Regions from separate parts of the Streptomyces sp. NPDC127038 genome, predicted to be linked through region 1. Evidence: riboswitches for the same ligand, from Rfam matches in the RefSeq annotation. Region 1 holds a riboswitch; each other region holds the start of a gene.
What was found. Region 1 has a riboswitch for cyclic di-AMP ahead of ACFWI4_RS31630 (M23 family metallopeptidase). Riboswitches for the same ligand answer to the same signal wherever they lie in the genome.
Positions count from the first base shown of each region.

Region 2: linked by a shared signal. The riboswitch ahead of ACFWI4_RS30345 (NlpC/P60 family protein) and the one ahead of ACFWI4_RS31630 (M23 family metallopeptidase) in region 1 are both predicted to bind cyclic di-AMP.
Region 3: linked by a shared signal. The riboswitch ahead of ACFWI4_RS25700 (transglycosylase family protein) and the one ahead of ACFWI4_RS31630 (M23 family metallopeptidase) in region 1 are both predicted to bind cyclic di-AMP.

Region 1 covers NZ_JBHXDQ010000059.1:47,036-51,914, reverse strand. Annotated here, with positions in the region: gene ACFWI4_RS31640 (PrsW family intramembrane metalloprotease) at 1-980, shown strand, start outside; gene ACFWI4_RS31635 (aldo/keto reductase) at 1,084-2,028, opposite strand; gene ACFWI4_RS31630 (M23 family metallopeptidase) at 2,169-3,182, opposite strand; cyclic di-AMP (ydaO/yuaA leader) riboswitch at 3,194-3,349, opposite strand; gene ACFWI4_RS31625 (PP2C family protein-serine/threonine phosphatase) at 3,519-4,760, opposite strand.
Region 2 covers NZ_JBHXDQ010000055.1:27,171-32,049, reverse strand. Annotated here, with positions in the region: gene ACFWI4_RS30355 (alpha/beta fold hydrolase) at 1-538, shown strand, start outside; gene ACFWI4_RS30350 (hypothetical protein) at 631-861, opposite strand; cyclic di-AMP (ydaO/yuaA leader) riboswitch at 1,305-1,476, shown strand; gene ACFWI4_RS30345 (NlpC/P60 family protein) at 1,484-3,466, shown strand; gene ACFWI4_RS30340 (hypothetical protein) at 3,492-3,809, opposite strand; gene ACFWI4_RS30335 (helix-turn-helix transcriptional regulator) at 3,989-4,519, shown strand; gene ACFWI4_RS30330 (DUF2306 domain-containing protein) at 4,604-4,879, shown strand, end outside.
Region 3 covers NZ_JBHXDQ010000041.1:40,830-45,708, reverse strand. Annotated here, with positions in the region: gene ACFWI4_RS25710 (cytochrome P450) at 1-945, shown strand, start outside; gene ACFWI4_RS25705 (transglycosylase family protein) at 1,260-2,144, shown strand; cyclic di-AMP (ydaO/yuaA leader) riboswitch at 2,282-2,521, shown strand; gene ACFWI4_RS25700 (transglycosylase family protein) at 2,526-3,233, shown strand; gene eno (phosphopyruvate hydratase) at 3,573-4,859, shown strand.

The sequences.
Region 1 (4,879 bases):
ATCCCTCCGGCGCGGACACCCTCGGCGCGACCGTCATCGCGCCGGTCGTGGAGGAGTCGGCGAAGGCCGCGGCCGTGCTGCTCGTGTTCCTCTTCCGCAGACGGGACTTCACCGGGATCGTCGACGGGGTCGTCATCGCCGGGGTGACCGCCACCGGCTTCGCCTTCACCGAGAACATCCTCTATCTCGGGACCGCGTTCGGGACCGACCGGCTCAGCGGGGAGAGCGGACTCGCCTCCGTCACCGCGGCGACCTTCTTCGTCCGGGTGGTGATGTCGCCCTTCGCGCATCCGCTCTTCACCGTGCTGACCGGCATCGGCTTCGGGTTCGCGGCGCTGTCCGCCGAACGCCAGCGCACGCGCCGCGTCCTGCTCCCCCTCACCGGACTCCTGCTCGCGATGGGCATGCACGCGCTCTGGAACGGTTCCTCGGGCTTCAGCCGGTTCGGGTTCTTCGGGGTGTACGCCGCGTTCATGGTTCCCGCGTTCGGGCTGCTGACCTGGCTCGTCGTCTGGACCCGGCAGCGAGAGCTGCGGACGATCCGCGCCGAACTGCCCGTGTACACCGCGGCCGGCTGGCTGGGCGCGGCGGAACCCTGGGTGCTCGGTTCGATGCGGGCGCGGCAGATCGCCCGCGAGTACGCCCGCCATCACTTCGGGAAGAGCGCCGCGCGTTCGGTGGCGGAGTACGAGGCGTACGCGACCTCGCTGGCGTTCCTGCGGCACCGGGGGCGCAGGGGCCGGGCGGGCGCCGACTTCGTCGTACGGGAGCGCGAGTTGCTGGAGGAGCTGTGGCGCCGCCGGGAGACCGCCCGTCCGGCGCTCGCCCACGCGGCCCGGCTCACGGCACCGCTGCCCGTACCGCCGCCCTGGCCGGCCCCCGGCTACGGCTACGCGGTCCCGCCCGCGCGCCCGTACGGCCCGCCGGCGCAGCCCTCCGCGCCGGCCCCGTATCCCGCGTACAACCCGTACCGCTCCTAGACCGGCCGGCTGCGGCCGGCCGACCACCTGACCGGCCGGCCGACCTGCTGACCTGCTGACCTGCTGACCTGCTGACCTGCTGTTACGTGTTACGTGTTACGTGTTACGCCGACGCCCGTGTCAGGAGGGTGAGTTCCTCGTCCGTCAGGACCAGGTCCGCGACGCCCAGCAGGGCAGGGAGCTGCTCGACCGTGCGGGCGGAGGCGATCGGCGCGGCGACCGTCGGCTGCGCGGCGAGCCAGGCGAGGGCGACCGTCGGGACGGCGGCGCCGTGGGACGCGGCGATCTCGTCGAGGGCGGCGAGGACCTTGGGTCCGCGTTCGGTGCCGAGGTGCTTGGCGGCGCCGGCCGCCCGCGCCGAGTCGACGTCCGTGCCGGGGCGGTACTTGCCGGTGAGGAACCCGGAGGCGAGCGCGAAGTAGGGGACGGCCGCCAGACCCGCCTGGGAGGCGACGTCCAGCAGGGCGCCCTCGTAGGTGTCGCGCGAGACGAGGTTGTAGTGCGGCTGGAGCGCGACGTAGCGGGCGAGGCCCTCGCGGTCGGAGAACTCCAGGGACTCCCGCAGCCGCTCCGGCGAGATGTTGGAGGCGGCGATGTGCCGCACCTTCCCGGCCCTCACCAGCTCGTCGAGGGCGCCGATGATCTCTTCGACCGGAACCTCGGTCTTGTCGAAGTGGGTGTAGTAGAGGTCGATGTGGTCGGTGCCCAGGCGGCGCAGCGACGCGTCGGCCGCGGCCTTGATGTTGGCGCCGGACAGCCCCGGGTAGGCGGGGTGCTGGCTGACCTTGGTGGCGACGACGACGTCCTCGCGGTTGCCGCGGGTCTTCAGCCACTTGCCGATGATGGTCTCGGACTCGCCGCCCTCGTTGCCCTCGATCCACGCCGAGTAGGAGTCGGCCGTGTCGAGGAAGTTGCCGCCGGCGGCCGCGTAGGCGTCGAGGACGGCGAAGGAGCTGGTCTCGTCGGCCGTCCAGCCGAATACGTTGCCGCCGAGGGAGAGCGGGAACACCTCGAGGTCGGACGCACCGAGCTTGCGAAGGGAAGTCATGTACGGCCTCAACACCCGCACCGGATGGATGTATTCCACAAGCACCCGTGGAGGGCGGGGGCGGCGGAGGGTGTCCGTGCCTGCCCGACCGGGAGTCCTGACGCAGGGGGGGTGGCGTCAGGACTGCCGGGGATCGGGGATCAGGGGTTGAGGCCCTTGCTGTGGAGCCACGCCATCGGGTCGATGGCGGTGGGGTCGCCGTTCGGGTGCACTTCGAGGTGCAGGTGCGGCCCGGTGACGTTGCCCGTCGCGCCCACGCGTCCGATGACATCGCCGGTGGCGACCTTCTGGCCCACGCTGACGCTGATGGAGGACTGGTGGCAGAACCACAGCTCCGTACCGTCGTCGAGGGTGAGGATCGTGCGGTAGCCGTACGAGCCGGCCCAGCCGGCCTGGGTGACGGTGGCGCTGTGGATCGCCTTGATGAGCGTGCCGGTGGGCGCCGCGAAGTCGAGTCCGGTGTGGTAGCCGGAGGACCAGAGCGCGCCGGCCTCGCCGAAGCGCGAGGTCAGGGTGTACGAGGAGGTCGGCAGCGTGTAGCTCTTGGCGAGTTCGGCGAGGCGCTCCTTCTCGGCCTTGGCCTTGGCCGCGTCCAGCGCCTTCTGCTCCGCCTCCTTCTGCTGCTTGGTGGCGGTCTCCACGGCCTTCTTCGCGGCGGCGCTCTGGGCGGCCTGCTGCGAGGCGGTGTCGGCGCGGTTCTGCTGGGACTTGGCCTGCTGCATGATGCGGTCGCGCAGCGCCTCACCGGCGTCGGTGACACCGTGGGCGGTCTCGGAGCTGGTCAGACCGGCGGTGGTGAGCGGGGTCGAGGAACCCTTGGCGGTGCTGGATCCGCCGTCCGACAGCAGGGCCTTGGCCGACGCGGTGACCGACGACAGGTCGGGCAGCGAGATCGAGACGGGCGCCTTGCCCGGAGCGGCGCTGGCGATGCCGCCGCCGCCGACCGCGGCGATGACGCCGACACCGAGAACCGTGGAACTGCGGGCGAGTCCTCCGCCGCGCTGCTTGCCCGTGCGGTGCCGGCCACGGACGGGAGCGAGAGAATCCGCGGTGGGATTCCACTCCTCCCAGGATTCCTCGTCCTTGTCATAGCCGAAGGTGTGCGTTTCGTTCGGCGCGAACGGGGATGGCTGAGCGGGCCGGTTGGACGCCACGTGGGCGCACTCCTTTCCTTCCATGCCGCCTACCGGGTTAGCTGACGGGTTCGGAGCAGGAAGGTCTCCTACGGGCGACTGCCACCGTGCGACCACGGCGGGTTACGCTCGATTCACCCCACGATGTGGGTCCCCGGTTCCCTTGCGGGATTCGGCGCGTGCGCACGGAGCCACCTCTTGTGACGGCTGTTACGGCCGCGCTGCGTTATCGAACGTTAATAGACCCGGCCACCGAATTCCAAGATGTTCCGAGTGATCGTTAACGGCTTTTGGTCTGGACTTTGGGGTCATGAGCGTTGAAAAACGGGCGAGTTGGCCGCGCGCCGCCGGTACGTGTCACGGGCGCCGCCGTGAAAGCGGGTCGCGGAGGCCCTCAGGAGTGCCCCCGCAGGGGCGCCGGACGGCGAGCAGTGCCATGTCGTCCGTCAGCGCGCCGCCCGTGTGCCGTCGAACGGCCTCGGACAGGGCGGTCAGCAGCCCGTCGGGGCAAGGGAAATCCCGTCCGGCCGACCAGGCCTCCGGATCGAAGAACCGCCCGCGCGGATCGCGGGCCTCGGAGAGTCCGTCGGTGTGCAGGAGCAGCGTCGCCCCGCGCGGGAAGGGTGCCTGGACGGCCGGGGCGTACGGGTCGCCCAGTTCGCTCATTCCGAGGGGCAGCGCGAAGGTCCCGGCGGAGAGGACGGCGAGCGTGCCGTCGGGGCACAGCAGCAGGGGTGGCGGATGGCCCCGGTTGACGACGCGTACGACGCCCTCGCCGTGCGGGATCTCGGCCAGGACCGCGGTGGTGAACTCCTCGGCGGCCTCGGCGTCGTCGTGCCGGGTGCCCGCGCGCGTCAGCGCCCGCTCCAGGCGTCCGGCGACGCCCTGAAGGGTCGCCTCCTGCTCGGCCGCCTCCCGGAACGCCCCGACCACCGTCGCGACGGCGGCCACGGCGGTCATCCCCTTCCCGCGTACGTCCCCGACGACCACGCGTACGCCGTACGGGGAGTCCTGTACGGCGTACAGGTCGCCGCCGATGAACGCGTCCTCCTGCGCCGCCTCGTAGCGGGCCGCGACCTCCAGGCCGGCGATCCGGTCCTCGGGTTCGGGCAGCACGGCGCGCTGGGCGTACTCGGCGATCTCCCGGACCGAGGCGAGCCGTTCGTCGCCGCGCCGGACCACGACGTTGACGAGGACGGCGAGGACCGCGGCCGTCGTCACGGTGACCACCTCGGTGACGGCGTCGGCGTGCAGGACGATGCCGAGCACGAAGTGGACCGCGAGCACCGCGCCGACGGCGAGGGCGCCGGCGAGAACGGTGCCGAGCAGGGAGTAGAAGGGTGCGGCGACCAGGGGCGCGGCCGTGAAGAACGGGGCCGCGGTGAAGGCGGCCGGGGTGAGGCAGTCGTAGACGATCCCGGCGGCGACGAGCAGCACGGGCAGGGCCCGGACGAGGGTGCGGGCGGGTCCGAGCCCGCGCGGGCGGTCTCCCGCGGGTCCGGGCGGCGGGGTGGTCCCCGGCCGCCGGGCGGGGGGCGGGGGCCGGCCGGCCCGGTCGTCGAGTTCTCCGGTCCGCCGCTCACCTCCTGGCTGCCCCACCCGTCCAGAAGAACCGGTGCGGTGGCGGCGGGCGACCGGTGTGGCCCGACCGGGGGAGAACGGTGTCCGCCGGAAAGCCGGACTCCGCCGGGGAACGGGGGACACCGGGGCCCCTCGGG
Region 2 (4,879 bases), on a different contig from region 1:
TCGTGTGACGCGGGCCCTGCCGGACGAGGGGACCTTCGTCGGGCAGGTGCGCTACCGCCACCGGGGCTGGAACGGCGCGGACGCCGATCCCGTCGCCGACGTCCTGCGGGCCCTGGATGAACTCTCCGCGCTCGTGGGGGAGGTGCCGGTGGTGCTCGTCGGCCATTCGATGGGCGGGCGCGCCGCCCTGCGGGCCGCCGCCGTGCCACAGGTACGGGCCGTGGTGGCGCTGGCGCCCTGGTGCCCGGAGGGCGAGCCGGTGGCGCACCTCCGGGACAAGAGGGTCATCGTGCTGCACGGAGACCGGGACCGGATCACCGACCCGGCGGAGTCCTTCGCCCTCGTCCGCCGGGCCGTGGAGGCGGGCTCCGCCGCGAGCGCCGTGCGGGTCGCGGGCGGTGACCACGCGATGATCCGCCGGGCACGGACCTGGCACCACGCCACGGGCACGACGGTCGCGGGCCTGGTCGCCCGGATCGCCGACGGGCTCGACCCGCTGCCCGCCCAGCGGCCCGGCGCGGAACCCGACGTCCTCTAGGGGCCGTCCGGCCGTTCCGGTGTGCCCGTCGACGCCCACACGTACTGCCCGTCGACGCCACGCACGCACTGTCCGTCGACGCCCCGCGCGTCCTAGCCGCCGGGCGCGTCGAGCCGGTCGTCGGGATGGGGCGTGGGGGAGAGGGAGCGGCGGGAGCCGGACGACGGCCGCGCGGCGGACGAGGGGAGGGGAGCGCCCGTCGACGGGTCCCAGTTGAGGATCCACTCGAAGTCGCGTTGCAGCCGACGGGCCTCGCTCCGTACGAGGGTCGGTATGTCGCCGCGTTCGGAGATCAGTTGGGCGTAGATCGGCGCATCGTGCACGTGGGGATCCTCGACTCGCTCTAGTGGTCCGACGTGCTCCGACGGTACGGGCGCCATGTGTTCCGAGCGGTCCTCCGGCCGGTTCGGTCGCAAACCGGTCGAGGTGTGACCGACGGAAGCCCGCGATGTCGAACGGCGCGCCCGGGAACGCCAGTTCTGTGCACACTTTCGACAGGATCGAGGCACCCGGGCGCTCGACCGGGCGACCGGGTCCCGTGGAGTCCGCCCCGTCGGACGGGAGTCGGGTCCGATCGTCCCGACAAGCCGTGCTCAGCCGCCCTTTCGGGCACGGCGTGTGTCCTCGCCGTCGCGCTGCGGGATGGTGCGATGAAGGTCACGAAAATGTATCGGACATCTGGGACGTGGATCTTCACATCGGGTGCACAACATGGCTAAGTTGGCGACCAGGCCGTCCGACTCCCTCCGGCGAAGCCCGCCGGGCGGCGCGGCCTCCGCCGAGTCCTGCCTGTCCTCGTGGCAGCGGGAGCCGGGGACCCACCGAACTTGGGGTGAATCGGCCAACTGCCTTTCGGGGCAGGGGTCGTAGGGCATACCTTCCGGAATCGTCCGCCCGAACCCGACAGCTAACCCGGTAGGCGGACGACGGAAGGAGCACCACTCCATGGCGCCGGAACGCACCCCGCCCAGTGGCGAAGAAGTCGCCCGCAGGCTCTCGTCCCTCTACGACCAGGCGGAGTTGGCCACCGGCAACTTCAACGGGACCCGCGCTTCGGCGAACTCCACCCGCAGGCCGGGCCGGCGCGGCGGTCAGGGCGGCGGCTCCGATCCCGCCCAGGAAGACCTGATGCGGCAGTGGTTCGACGGGGCGCGTTCCCGCTTCGGACCCTCGGCTCCGGCCATCCTTCCGGCCGACCGGATGCCGGACCGGGGCGCCGAGCCCGCCCGCCCGAAGGAGGGCGCGAGAGGTTCCAGGGGTTCTTCCTCGGATCTCCCCACGGTGTACGAGCTCGAGCAGATCATGCGGCCCGTCGCCGAGTTGACGGCCGCCCCGGTGCTCGAACTGACCGCGGGCCCCTCCTCGGAACCGGCCGCCCGGCCCGTCCTGGAGCTGACCGCGGGCCCGGCCGCCGAGCCCATGGCCGCCGGCGCCCCGGCGGGAGCCGGGGCCGCGGTCCGTGCGGCGCTCCCGCCGGGGGCCGCCCCGGCCGCCGCCTCGCAGAAGGCCTCGCTGCACGGCAGGAAGCAGACCGCCCGGCGCAAGCTCGCCGTGGCGCAGGAGCTGATGGCCCGGCACACGGCCCGGCAGGGCATGGCCGTCCCGCAGCAGCCGCAGGCGCCGGCCATCGAGTACCGGCCGGCCGCCGAGCCCCGGTTCCCGGCCGCCCCGCAGACCGCCGCGTACCAGGCGATTCCCCAGGCCCCCGCGTTCCAGCCCGCCCCGCAGCCCATCGCGTACGAACAGGCGCCCCGGACCCCCGCGTTCCAGCAGGCGCCCCAGGCCCCGTCGTTCCCGTCGGCACCGCAGCCCACGGCCTTCGACACGGGTTCGATGCCTCGCGCGTACGAGACGGGCTCGATGCCCCGTGCGTACGAGACCGGTTCCATGCCCCGTGTGCAGGACACGGGTTCCGTTCCCCGCGCGTACGACACGGGCTCGATGCCTCGCGCGTACGAGACGGGCTCGATGCCCCACGTGCAGGACACCGGCTCCGTGCCCCGCGTGTACGATCCCGCTCCCGCGGCAGACGAGTACAAGTCGGTGCTGCTGCCTCTCTCGTACGAACCGGCGCCCCCGGTCTCCGAGGTCAGATCGGTGCTCCTGCCCCTCTCGTACGAGACCCCGTCCCGGCCCAGCGGATATCAGCCGCCTCCGGCGCCTCCGGTGAGGGAACCCGCGCCGCAGCCGCCCGCGTACGAACCCGCGCCCCCCGCCTACCGGGCCGCCCCCATGCCCCCGGTGAGCGAGCCGGCACCCCAGCCCCCCGCGTACGCACCGGCCCAGCCCGCGGCCGCGTATCAGCCGGCCCCGATGCCCCCGGTGAGCGAGCCCGCGCCGCAGGCCCCCGCCTACGCGTCCGCGCCGACGCCCGCCGCCTACCGGTCGGCCCCGATGCCCCCGGCGAACGAGCCGTCGGCGCCGCCGGTCGACGACACCTGGCGTGAGTCGCTGCGGTCGGCCGGCCGGCAGCAGACGTGGCCCGCCGCTCCCGCCGCCGGAGGCACGAGCCCGGGGTTCGACATCGACAGCCTCGTCGCTCCGGCCGCCCCTCCGGTCGTCGGACAGGACAGCAGGGCCGCGGAGGCCGTCGCCTTCGCCCGCGCGCAGATCGGCATGCCGTGCGTGTGGGGAGCGTCCGGACCCGGGTCGTACGACCCCTCGGGACTCACCCAGGCGGCCTGGAAGAGCGCCGGGGTGATGCTCCCGCGCGCCGTGCAGGAGCAGGCCCAGGCCGGCCCCGCGGTCGCCCTCGGCGACATCCAGCCCGGTGACCTGGTCTTCTTCCACGCCAACGTGAGCCACGTCGGTCTCTACGTCGGCGACGGCATGATGGTCCACGCGCCGAGCCCCGGAGCGCGGATCGCCGAGGAGTCGGTCCAGTACGCCGGACATGCGGCCGTCCACAGCGTCGTACGCCCGGTCTGAGGCGTCCCCCGGCGGCGGCGCGCGGTCAGAACTCCCGGTCGATCCCCGTCACGGCGGCGGGCCCCAGCGGCGCGTCGTCGGCGGACAGACCGCTGTCCCGGAACGCGCCGGACACGAGCCGCACGGCCTCGGCCTCGGCGCTCTTGCGGTCCGCCGCCTCGACCTCCAGGCGGACGGAGAACCGGTTGTCCTCGTCGACGGTGAGCAGGCTCAGCTCCTCGGTCTCGCCCAGGTCCGTGTTCTGCGGGTCCTGGGGGCGGAGCCTGCGTTCGACGTCGGCACGGGAGGCGTCCGGGAGACCGTGGACGAACGTCCCGGGAACGGTGATGACGTAGGTGGTCACAAGTACTCCTCGTGCGGCCGGGCCGGAGGGCTGAGGTGCGGTCGGTTGCGTGATCGCCCGTCTACCCCGCATTGTGCCGGGCACCCGGATCTTCTTCGCGTCGGACGGCGCCCGCCGCGCGGGGCCCGGTCGCCGGGCGGGCCTGCCGGACGGTGATCGCGTGGCGATACGGTCGCCCCATGGCTGACGCAAGGCTGACCACCGCCTCCTACCTCGTCCTCGGCATCATCGACAAGCTGGGCGAGGCCAGCGCGTACGACGTCAAGGGAGAGGCGGCCCGGACGGTCGCGCCCTTCTGGTCGGTGCCCCACGCGCAGGTGTACGCGCAGTGCGACCGCCTCCTCGACGCGGGGCTGCTGTCGCAGGTGCGGCAGGAGAGCGGCCGCAACCGCAGGGTGCTGACGCTGACGGACGAGGGCAGGGCGGCCCTGCGGGGCTGGCTCGACGACCCCGCGTTCGTGCCGGTGGAGGCCCGCGAGCGCGGCATCCTCAAGCTGTGGTTCGGCGGACGGGCCGAGGTGCTCGGCCCCGTACAGCTCGACGAGCACCGCAGGACCCTGGCCACCTACGAAGAACTCGCCGAGACCGTCGGGGAGTTGCTGACCCGCGGGCAGCGTGACGCGCTGGAGTTCGGCATCCGCTACGAGCGGATGATGATCGACTTCTGGGGATGGGTGCAGCGCCGGGACGAGGACACGACAGACCGTTGACCCCGGCGGTGGACGGCCCTACCGTCTCGATAGTCCAAACGAGACTATCGATGGCCGGGTCGCGGCCACGAGCAGGGAGTCGTCGTGCGTCGTCCGACGGGCACCACCTGGCGCCGCCTCGCCGTCATCGCCTTGACGGCCGTGTGCGTGGGCTACGCGCCGATCGCCATGACCGAGCTGTGGCCGTACGCACGCCCCGGCGCGCCGGCCTACGGCGAGTGGGTCCTGGCCCACGTGGTCTCGCCGCGTTACGTGGCCGACGCGCTGGCCACCCGGATCGGTCCCTACCGCCACAGCCTCGTGCCGATGATCGTCCACTCGGTGCTCGGCGGTGTGCTGATGCTGCTGGGCCCGGCGCAA
Region 3 (4,879 bases), on a different contig from region 1:
CTCGTCAGCAAGGCGTTCACCCCCCGGCGGGTGGCCGAATTCGCTCCCCGGGTGCAGGAGCTGACGGATCAGCTCATCGACGGGTTCGCGGCCCGCGGATCCGCCGACCTCATCCACGAGTTCGCCTTCCCGCTCCCCATCTACGCCATCTGCGACCTGCTCGGCGTCCCGCGCGAGGACCAGGACGACTTCCGGGACTGGGCGGGCATGATGATCCGGCACGGCGGCGGGCCGAGGGGCGGGGTCGCCCGGTCCGTGAAGAAGATGCGCGGGTACCTGGCCGAGCTCATCCACCGCAAGCGCGAGGCCCTGACCCCGGAGCCCGAGCCCGGCGAGGACCTCATCTCCGGGCTCATCCGCGCCTCCGACCACGGCGAGCACCTCACCGAGAACGAGGCCGCCGCGATGGCCTTCATCCTGCTCTTCGCCGGGTTCGAGACGACGGTCAACCTCATCGGGAACGGGATGCACTCCCTGCTGACCCACCCCGGGCAGCGGGAGCGGCTCCAGTCCTCCCTCGCGGCCGGGGAGAGCGGGCTGCTGGAGACGGGAGTGGAGGAACTCCTGCGCTACGACGGGCCGGTGGAACTGGCCACGTGGCGGTTCGCGACCGAGGACGTGCGGATCGGCGGGCAGGACATCGCGGCCGGCGATCCCGTGCTCGTGGTGCTCGCGGCGGCGGACCGCGACCCCGAACGCTTCCAGGATCCGGACACGCTCGATCTTTCCCGAAGTGACCTTCAGCACTTGGGATACGGCCACGGCATCCACTACTGCCTGGGCGCGCCGCTCGCCCGGCTGGAGGGACAGACGGCGCTCGGGACGCTCCTGAGGCGTCTTCCCGACCTCCAACTCGCTGGAGAATCGACCGATTTGCGTTGGCGCGGAGGCCTCATTATGCGGGGATTGCGTACGCTTCCGGTGGAGTTCACCCCGGTCAAATAGGCCGTGATCGGCCCATCGCCGACCCTTCGCCGCCACTGCTGAAGTGATCCTTCCGCATACCGGAAAGAGCGCTCCCACGGCTACCGGAACGTGACGGTCCATCAAATCTGTGATCTTCGCGTGATCTGTACTGCATCGACTTGTAACCAGCGATCGACTGCGGCTACGTTCACCCATCAACGCGGCGCCCACGCTTCCTGATTGACGGGAGCCGCGCTGCTCCCCGCTGTCACGCGAAAGGCTTCCGCATGCTCTCCGGGAACGGCCGTCACCGTCGCCCTCGTCAGGCCCCGGCACTCATCGTCGCCGCAGGGGTGACCGGATCTGCGATCGCCATCCCGCTGCTCGCCGCGGCGAGCGCGAGCGCGGCCGACGGCACCACCTGGGACCGTGTCGCCCAGTGCGAGAGCGGTGGGGCGTGGAGCTCCAACCAGGGCAACGGCTACTACGGCGGCCTCCAGCTCGACCAGGCCACCTGGGAGGCGCACGGCGGCCTGGACTATGCGCAGACCGCCGACCAGGCCAGCCGCTCGCAGCAGATAGCCGTCGCCGAGAAGGTGCTCGCCGACACGGGCCTCGCGGCCTGGCCGACCTGCGGGCCGCTCTCGGGGCTCAGCAAGGGCTCGGGCGAGGTCAGCGTCGACACGGGCGTGGCCGGCGACTCGGCGAGCAGTGACGCCGGTTCCTACGTCTCGTCCGGTCTGGCGACCGGGCCCAGCGCGTCCGCTTCGAGCGGTTCGTCCGCTTCGGGTGAATCCTCCACCCCGTCCACCGGCACCCCGTCGCCCAGCGCCTCGGCGAGTTCCGGCGCGACCGGTGCGAACACGGGCAAGAGTGACAAAACGGCCGATCCGTCCAAGTCGGGTCAGAAGGAAGCCTCTTCGGGTGCGTCCGACGACGCGACCACCGGCACCGGCCGGCACCGCGGCGGAGAGGCCTCGGAGAGCGCGACGGGCGAGGACGGCTCCGCCGGACGGCACGCGGCGACCGCCGGGAGCGACGCCGTCGACGACTCGTCCCCCGACGACTCCTACGCCGCAAAGGTCTTGGGCAGTCTCTGGAACTCTTCCGACAACCTCGGCTTCGAGAACGACCTGGGCAAGCTGACCGCCCCCGACCCGACGGCCGCCGACAGCGGTCCCGGCCTCGTCGTCCCTGGTCGGAGCATTGTCGTCGTCGCCGAAACGGCCCAGCAGTAGCGGGAGTTCGCGTCACGGTTCGCTGTGGAATGTCCCATTTGGCGCAAGTGAGAGATGGGTCTCAGAAGCCCTGATCGTCTTTGAATTTCCGGCGATCGACTGCTTACGGTCGTGACCGCTCGCCACAGCGGGCCCCGACGGTCGCAACGCCGAATCCTGCCAACGGCCGTACGGGAACAGTCGTCGCGTCATGCGCCGTGGGCAGGAGCGGGGGACCCAAGGTAAGTGCCGGGCCCGGGAGTCGAGAGACGTCCGGGAACGGCTTGGGGTGAAGCCGCGTGCCGGGAGTCCTGGAGACGGGACCGAAGGCGCGTGGCCGGGCAACTCATTCGGCCCGAACCCGACAGCTCACCTCGCAGGCGTCGGTGAGGGGATCTCTCCATGCTGTTCTCCAGCAAGGGCAAGCACCGTCGTCCGAACAAGGCCACCCGCGTCGCCGCTCTCGCCGGTGTCACCGGTGTCGCCATCGCCGCCCCGCTGATGGCGGCCGGCAACGCCTCCGCCGCCACCGCCTCCGAGTGGGACGCCGTCGCCCAGTGCGAGTCCGGCGGCAACTGGTCGATCAACACCGGCAACGGCTTCTACGGCGGCCTCCAGTTCTCGTCCTCCACCTGGGCCGCGTACGGCGGCACCGCGTACGCCTCGACCGCCGACCAGGCCTCCAAGGCGCAGCAGATCGCCGTCGGCGAGAAGGTCCTCGCCGCGCAGGGCAAGGGCGCCTGGCCGACCTGCGGCACCGGCCTGTCGAGCACCCCGTACGCCGGCGGCTCGGCCTCCTCCGCCCCGGCCGCCCCCTCCACGTCCTCCTCGTCGAGCGGCTCGCAGAGCGCCCCCGCCACCCGTACGACGGAGCAGCACGCCGCCCGTTCCGCGGAGCGCCCCGCCGTCCAGAAGACCGTCACCACGCCGACCGGCAAGAAGGTCAAGAAGGGTGACGGCGAGTACAAGGTCGTCAAGGGCGACACCCTGAGCTCGATCGCCGAGAAGAAGCACGTCAAGGGCGGCTGGCAGAAGCTGTTCAAGCTGAACAAGGACATCGTCGCCGACGCCGACTTCATCTACCCGGGCCAGCAGCTGCACCTCCACTGAGCGGTGCGGCGCACCGGCTGACCTGGCCTTCCTCGGCGGAGGGCGGCCCGGTCCCGGCACCGTGCCGCAGCGTCAGGCCGCACGACGGCCCCCTCGTGAGGCCTCCGCACCGGAGGCCGCCGAGGCCCCCCGTCCCCACGGGCTCCCCGCTCCGGCGCGTGTTCCCCCGCACGCACCGGAGCGGGGTTTTTTATTTCTTTTTTTGTTCCGTTCAGGAACAATATGTACGCTCAGTTCCGCTCAAGGGGTGGTCGATCGCTGGCCGATCCCCGTGAGCCGGTTAGGCTCATCCCGCGGGGCTGCCAAGCTCCGCGTACCCGCGTCACATCCCATAAGGAGATGCTCGTGCCGTCCATCGACGTCGTCGTAGCCCGGGAAATCCTGGACTCCCGAGGCAACCCCACGGTCGAGGTCGAGGTCGGCCTCGACGACGGCAGCACGGGTCGTGCCGCCGTTCCGTCCGGCGCCTCCACCGGAGCGTTCGAGGCCATCGAGCTCCGCGACGGTGACCCCAACCGCTACCAGGGCAAGGGTGTCGAGAAGGCCGTCCTCGCCGTCATCGAGCAGATCGGCCCGGAGCTCGTCGGCTACGACGCCACCGAGCAGCGCCTGATCGACCAGGCGATGTTCGACCTGGACGCCACCGACAACAAGGGCTCGCTCGGCGCCAACGCCATCCTCGGCGTCTCGCTCGCCGTCGCGCACGCCGCCTCCGAGGCGTCCGACCTGCCGCTGTTCCGCTACCTGGGCGGCCCGAACGCGCACCTGCTGCCCGTTCCGATGATGAACATCCTGAACGGCGGCTCGCACGCCGACTCCAACGTGGACATCCAGGAGTTCATGATCGCCCCGATCGGCGCGGAGTCCTTCTCCGAGGCCCTGCGCTGGGGCGCCGAGGTCTACCACACCCTCAAGAAGGTGCTGAAGACCAAGGGCCTGTCCACCGGCCTCGGCGACGAGGGCGGCTTCGCCCCGAACCTGGAGTCCAACCGCGCCGCCCTCGACCTCATCGTCGAGGCCATCAAGCAGGCCGGTTACGTCCCCGGCGAGCAGATCGCGCTCGCGCTCGACGTCGCCGCGTCCGAGTTCTACAAGGACGGCAAGTACGAGTTCGAGGGCAAGTCCCGCTCGGCCGCCGAGATGACCGAGTACTACGAGGAGCTCGTCTCCGCGTACCCGCTCGTCTCCATCGAGGACCCGCTGTACGAGGACGACTGGGCCGGCTGGAAGGTCATCACCGACAAGCTGGGCGACAAGGTCCAGATCGTCGGCGACGACCTCTTCGTCACCAACCCGGAGCGTCTGGCCCGCGGCATCGAGGAGGGCTCCGCCAACGCCCTGCTCGTCAAGGTCAACCAGATCGGTTCGCTGACCGAGACCCTGGACGCCGTCGAGCTGGCCCAGCGCAACGGCTTCAAGTGCATGATGTCCCACCGCTCCGGCGAGACCGAGGACGTCACCATCGCCGACCTCGCGGTCGCCGTGAACTGCGGCCAGATCAAGACCGGCGCCCCGGCCCGCTCGGACCGTGTCGCCAAGTACAACCAGCTGCTGCGCATCGAGGAGATCCTCGACGACGCCGCGGTGTACGCCGGCCGCTCGGCGTTCCCCCGCTTCAAGGGCTGAGCCCACCTCTCACGAGGGCC